Regions from separate parts of the Microbacterium sp. PI-SA-G genome, predicted to be linked through region 2. Evidence: riboswitches for the same ligand, from Rfam matches in the RefSeq annotation. Region 2 holds a riboswitch; the other holds the start of a gene.
The links. A riboswitch is a leader RNA that binds a small molecule or an ion and turns the genes downstream of it on or off. The one in region 2 is predicted to bind thiamine pyrophosphate.
Positions count from the first base shown of each region.

Region 1: another riboswitch for thiamine pyrophosphate. It lies ahead of AC2D10_RS13385 (ECF transporter S component); the one in region 2 lies ahead of thiM (hydroxyethylthiazole kinase).

Region 1 covers NZ_CM170103.1:2,719,241-2,722,643, reverse strand. Annotated here, with positions in the region: gene AC2D10_RS13390 (ABC transporter ATP-binding protein) at 1-859, opposite strand, end outside; gene AC2D10_RS13385 (ECF transporter S component) at 862-1,503, opposite strand; TPP riboswitch at 1,494-1,605, opposite strand; gene AC2D10_RS13380 (D-alanyl-D-alanine carboxypeptidase family protein) at 1,696-3,195, shown strand.
Region 2 covers NZ_CM170103.1:3,709,754-3,713,156, reverse strand. Annotated here, with positions in the region: gene thiD (bifunctional hydroxymethylpyrimidine kinase/phosphomethylpyrimidine kinase) at 1-699, opposite strand, end outside; gene thiM (hydroxyethylthiazole kinase) at 696-1,541, opposite strand; TPP riboswitch at 1,532-1,625, opposite strand; gene AC2D10_RS18355 (AAA family ATPase) at 1,676-2,818, shown strand; gene AC2D10_RS18350 (DUF402 domain-containing protein) at 2,828-3,403, opposite strand, start outside.

The sequences.
Region 1 (3,403 bases), 990 kb from region 2:
GGTCCAGCCCGGACTGCACCACGGCATCCGCCGCGCGGGCGATCGCGAGGCCCGACGCTGAGAGTGCATCGGATGCCGCGACCTGCGCGAGCATGGGCAGATCGATCCCGCGGTCGGGCACCCACACCCCGGCATCCGCCAACGTCGCCCCGTGCTCGGCGAACACGCGGTCGGGGGCGCCGTCGGCGAGCAGCCCGCCGTCGGCCGCGAGCACGATCACCCGCGTCATCAGCCCCACCCAGATCGGCGTCCGATGCTCGACGACGATCAGCGTCGCGCCGGTCGACTCGACCACGCGTTCGACGCTCGCACGCACCTCGCGCACCCCCTCGGGGTCGAGGTTGGCCGTCGGCTCGTCGAGCAGCAGCAGCCCGGGGCGCATCGCGAGCACACCGGCGAGCACCAGCCGCTGCTTCTGCCCGCCCGAGAGCGCCTTGGTGGGCCGGTTCAGCGGCACGTCCAGTCCGACGGCATCCAGCGCATCGGCCACCCGGCCAGGGATGTCGGATGCCGGAACGCCGAGGTTCTCGCATCCGAACGCCACATCGTCGCCGACCTTCGACAGCACGATCCCGGCATCCGGGTCCTGCAGGACGAGACCCACCTGCCCGTGCCGCGACTCGGGCGCCGCGCCGTCGATGCGCAGCGAACCCGTGCGCTGCCCCTCGTCGTCGTCGCCGAGCACGCCGGCGAGGCCCGCGAGGAGCGTCGACTTGCCCGCACCCGAGGCGCCCAGCAGCAGCACCCGCTCACCGGGCTCGATCGTGAACGTGACATCGGCGACCGCCGGCCGCTTGCGCCCGGCGTACCGCCACCCCCAGCCCGCAGCCTGCACGCGGGCCGGGGCGGCGAACGTCATACTCAGACCTCGCGCACGTGCTCTCGCCCGACGGCGAAACGGTTGAGGGCGCCGGTGACCGCGAGCGCACGGACCAGCAGCCAGCCCACCACACCGGCCAGGATCGCCCCGGAGATGACGACGGTGACGAGGTAGATCGTGTTGAACTCGATCGACTTCAGGATGTTGGGCGAGCTGCCGTAGAACAGCTCGAACACCCAGGCGGCGACCGCGGCACCGACTCCGGCGAGGGCGGCGACGGCGATGCCGAAGCGGCGGTAGAAGAACAGGGCGAAGATCAGCTCCGCGCCCAGCCCCTGCACGATGCCCGAGAGCACGGTCGACACTCCCCAGACGTTGCCGATCAGCATCGAGACGATCGCCGCGACGAGTTCGACGACCAGCGCCGCGCCGGGCTTGCGGATCACGAGGCCACCGACGACGCCGCCGAGCAGCCAGATGCCGACAGCGATGCCGCCGAGGCCCGGGGTGAGTGCATCCGCCGCGCCGAACCAGGCGTAGCCGATCGTGTTCCAGCCCCAGAAGACCAGACCGATCGCGACGCCGAGGACAGCAGCGACGACGATGTCGACGACACGCCAGCGCCAGACCGGATGCGGATCCTTCGCGACGGCGGAAGCCTGCGTGGACGTGGACGTACTCATCTGAACTCCTCCCTGCGCTGGCATGACCCAGATCAGGTTCGACGGTCGAAGCGCGATTCGCTCCCTCTCAGCCCGGCTCGCCGGACTCCCGTGGTTGTACGGACGATTCTAGTGACTCCTGCGACGGCCCGTGTCAGCGACGTCATGCGGCGCCTCGCGGCGGCGATGCGGAGGATTCGGTAACTTAGGCAAGTGACCGCTACTGATCCGACCGAGGCGCCTGCCGCGGATGCCGTCGACGGCGAGGGAGTCATCCCCCCGGAGCCCGCCGCCGAACCGGCACTCGTCTGGGCGGATCCCACCGCGATCCTCATGACGCCCGACGCCCAGTGGGCCGACGGCTCCGAACCCGCGACAGCCCTGACCTGGGTGGATCCGGCCGAGGTCGCCGCCCACTCCCCCGTCGCGTCGCTCGACCAGCGCCCCGATGCCGAATCCGGAGCATCCCTGCTGCGCGGTGCCCGGCTACGCCCCGCGATCGCGATGCCGCGCGTGCTGGTGCCGGTCGGCATCCTCGTCGGCCTCGTCGCCTCGTACACCGGCACCACGCTCCTCTGGCCGCTGCACGAGGTCGCACCGACGGTCGCCGCGGTCGAGTTCGCTACGACTCCGGCGCCGGCCGCGACGGTGACCTGGCCGGCGCAGGGCAGCGCGGGCGTCGGCATCACGGGCATGAGCTCGCTGGCATCCACGACCGACGCGATCAGCATCGCGAGCATCACGAAGGTCGTCAGCAGCCTGATGGTGCTGGATCGGATGCCGTTGGCCCTCGGCGAGCAGGGCCCCGAGTTCTCGTTCGACCGCCAGGACAACCTCGACTACTGGTCGTACCGCCGGTCGGACCAGTCCTCGCTCGACGTGCCCGTCGGCGGGGTGCTGACCGAGTACCAGATGCTGCAGGGCACGCTGCTCGGGTCGGCGAACAACTACATCGACCGCCTCGTCGACGAGATCTGGGGCTCGGAGGCTGAGTTCGCCCGCGCCGCCGAGGAGTGGCTGGCCGCACGAGGGCTCAGCGGCATCACGGTCGTGACACCGTCGGGGTTCGATGAGCGCAACGTCGCCACACCCGAGGCACTCGTCGCGCTCGGTGAGTACGCGATGCAGAACCCGGTGTTCGCCGAGATCGTCGGGACGTCGTCGGTCAACCTCCCCGGCGCGGGAACCGTCTCGAACACGAACGGCATGCTCGCCGACGTCGGAGTCGTGGGCATCAAGACCGGCACGCTGGTGGGGTGGAACCTGCTCACCGCGAAGGATGTCACGGTCGGCGAAACCACCGTGCACCTCTTCGCCGCCGTGCTCGATCAGGATGACGACGCACAGCGCCTCGCCGCGACGCGCTCGCTGTTCGCCGAGATGGAGGCCGCGCTGGACGCGCAGGGCCCTGCGGTCGCCGAGGGCACGGTCATCGGTCAGGTGCAGACGGAGTGGGGCGAGACGGTAGACGTGGTCACCGACGCCGACGCACAGGTCGTGCTGTGGTCGGGTGCCGCGGCGACAGCCACGCCGGACTTCGATCTCGGTGACGCTCGAGACCAGGATGCCGCGGTCGGCACCCTCACCACGGCGGGACCGCTCGACACTGCCACGACGACACTCACGCTGGCGGATGACATCGTCGGGCCGAGCCCGTGGTGGCGGCTGACCCATCCGTTCGAACTGCTGGGCATCCAGGTCGAGCCGCGCTGACCCCTGGGGTTGTGCGCGCGCGCGCCGCCTCCGGCCCCCGCGCGAGGGGTCGCAGATGGCCGCATCCCGCGCCCCATGGCGACCATTCGCGCCCCCTGCGCCCGCGCGTCCCACACTCACCCACGCCTCTGCCCCGCGCGAGGGGTCACAACACGCCGCATCCCGCGCCCTGAAGCGGCCACACGCGCCCCCTGCGCCTGGCCTCCCA
Region 2 (3,403 bases):
CCCCGCGCCACCGGAAGGATCGCTTCCGGCGATGCTCAGCACCCGCGGCACCCCGCTGCGACGCCAGCGCCGCACGAACGCGGCGGCCGTCGCGCGGGGATCCTCTGCCGCGCAGAGCGCCGACACGACCGCGAGGCCCGCCGCGCCGGCATCACGCAGGCTCTCGGTGTCGTCGATCCCCACACCACCGATCGCGACGCACGGCAGCGGACTCGCAGCGGCGAAGGCGCGGAAACCCTCCACGCCCAGAGCCGGCGGGTGATCCGGCTTGGTGAGCGTGGGACGGATGACTCCGACGCCGAGGTAGTCGACGGTGCCGGCTGGCAGAGCCTGCACGGCATCCAGATGTTCCGGGCTGTTCGCGGTGAGACCGATCAGCGCGTCCGCTCCGAGGAGTTCGCGGGCGCGCAGGACCGAGTCGTCGGCCTGCCCGAGATGCACGCCGTCGACGCGTGCGCCCTGGACACGCGCCGCCACCGCCGCGTCGAGGCGGTCGTTGACCACGAGCAGCGCCCGCCCGTCGATGACATCGGACAGGGCGAGCAGCTGGCGCACGACATCGGCGTCGGCGGCCTGCTTGTCGCGCAGCTGCACGATGCGCACACCCCCGTCGACAGCCCGACGAACTGTCTCCACGACGCCGCGTTCCCCGCACAGGGCCGCGTCGGTGACGAGATAGACCGAGAGGTCGGCGCTCATCGGACGGTCTCCTCGACCCGGGCGGCGGCTGCCAGCTCGGCCGGCCGGACGGCGGCGAGCGCGTCGAGCAGCGCGACCGCGAAGCTGCCGGGGCCCGTCGATGCGGCGGCGGCGCGCTCGGCCGCGATCGTGTAGACCAGCGATGCCGCAGCGACGGCATGCAGCGCGGGGATCGCGGTTGCCTGCGCGGCTCCCAGGAACGCCGCCATCACGGCGCCCAGCGCGCATCCGCCGCCGGTGACGAGGGTCAGCTGCGGATCACCGTTCGCGATGCGGATGACGCGCATGCCGTCGGTGACCAGGTCGACCGGGCCCGAGACCGCGACCACGCTGCCGTGACGCTCTGCGAGGAGCAGGGCGGCGGCCGCGGCGTCGTCGGTGCTGTCGGTGGCGTCGACACCGCGCCCGCCGCCGCTGAGCCCCGCGAGTGCGAGGATCTCGGATGCGTTGCCGCGGATCGCGGTGGGCCGGTGTCCGGCCAGCTCAGCGGCGAGCGCCGTGCGCACCGGGAGAACACCGATCGCGACCGGATCGAGCACCCACGGCGTGCCGGACTCCGTGGCGCCGGTCACTGCTTCGCGACTCGCGTCGCGCTGCTCGGGCGTGGGCGTGCCGAGGTTCACCAGCAGGCCGGACGCTGCTGTGGCGAAGAGCCCGGCCTCCCCCACGATGTCGACCATGGCGGGCGCGGCTCCGACCGCGAGCAGCACGTTGGCGGTGAAGCCGGTGACCACCGCATTCGTGATGCAGTGCGTCAGAGGCGGGTTCTGCCGGAGGAGCTCCAGCAGAACCGCGGCATCCGCGACGACGGATTCGGACGATGGACGCAGACGATCGCTCATTGCGACATCCCTTCGCTAGTACGAACTAGATCAGGTTCGACGGGTCTGTTCTCAGCCGCGGATGCGGCACCCCGTGTCACTCGCTCGCAGTCTAGCGAGGCGCGAGTGTCGGACGCCCTTGCCAGGATGGACCCATGCTGACCACGCTCGCCGTCGCCGGATACCGCTCACTCGTCGATGTGGTCCTGCCCCTGCATCCCCTCACCGTCATCACCGGCGCCAACGGCACCGGCAAGTCGAACCTGTACCGCGCGCTGCGGCTGCTCGCCGCGGCCGGCCACGGCAGAGCGGTCGCGGCCATCGCACGAGAGGGCGGACTCGACAGTGTGCTCTGGGCAGGACCCGAGAAGCCGCAAGGGCCCGGCGCCGAGGGCACCAGACGTACAGCCCCGGTGTCGGTGCGCCTGGGCTTCGCGGCCGACGAGCTCGGTTATCTGCTGGACCTCGGACTCCCACAGGCCGGGCAGGAGAGCTTCTTCACACGCGACCCCGACATCAAACGCGAGCAGGTGTTCAGCGGCCCGGTCGCGCGACCGGGGACGCTGATCCTCGACCGGCAGCGCGCGGCTGTCCGCGTGCGGGGCGACGACGGCTGGATCACCGTCGACCAACCGATGGCCCCTGGTCAGAGCGCACTGCTCGATCTCGCCGACGGCACCGCGGTGTGGGAGACGGTCGGCCTGCGCCAGCGCATCGCCGCCTGGCGCTTCTACGATCACTTCCGCACCGACGCCGACGCACCCGCCCGGGCACCGCAGGTCGGCACGCGCACCCGGTGGCTGAGCGACGACGGCGCCGATCTCGCCGCCGTGTGGGCGACGACCCAGGAAGCTGGTCGCGGAGACGCCCTCGACGCAGCCGTCGATCGCGCCTTCCCCGGTTCCCGGGTGCAGGTGGCGGCGGGTGAGGGAGGGTTCCGCCTCCAACTGCGTCAGCCGGGACTGCTGCGACCGCTCGACGCATCCGAGCTCTCCGACGGCACCCTGCGCTTCCTGCTGCTGTGCGCGGCGCTGTTGCCCGCCGACCCGCCGCCGCTGCTGGTCGTCAACGAGCCCGAGTCGAGCCTGCACGAGAGCCTGATCGAACCGCTGGGCGCACTTCTCACCGCGGCCGCCGCGGAGACACAGGTCATCGTCGTGACGCATTCCGCCGCACTCCGGCGCACCCTGGGCGAGGCCGGCGGCGCGGTCGTGGAGCTGGAGTCCGCGGGGTACGGCACGCGGGTCCGCGACCAGGGAGTCCTGGACCGGCCCGGCTGGCAGTGGCCCTCGCGCTGAGATCGAGTGTCAGCGGGTAGTGAGTTCGTCGAGTCCGGACAGCGCGGGAGTGGTCCATCCGGCATCCGGTCGCCACCGACACCATTCGTCGTCGAACGCCCAGTGCCCGTCGTGGAATGAGGCGATCGCGGCATCCGCGTGCCGCTCGATCTGAGACGCCTGCTCGCGACTGAGCCGGCCCTGCTCGATCGCTGCGATGACCTCGTCCTCGTCCTTCAGGTGCACCGCGCCGTTCGCGTCGATCTCGACATCGAGGATGTGATCAGACGTGTAGGTGTCGTGATCGGTGCGCACGTGCGCGTTCTCGAGGTTCACGTACCAGCCCGCGAATTCCCAATCGTCAGTAGTCGTGTCGCTCCAGAACAGCCACACCGACCAGGCAGAGCCGGCGGGCGCGATCCGCAGGATGCCGTTGCCCCACCACTCCTCGGGGATGCGGGTTCGCGGCTCGAGCCATCGTCGCTCGAGCGGCACGGTGCGCACGCGCTGCCCATCCGGAGCTCCTTGCCCCTCCTGCAGCGTGCCCGGCGCCAGCCACGCGACCAGCCCCCGCTCGTCGTCGCGCACCACGCGCATCGGCGTGAT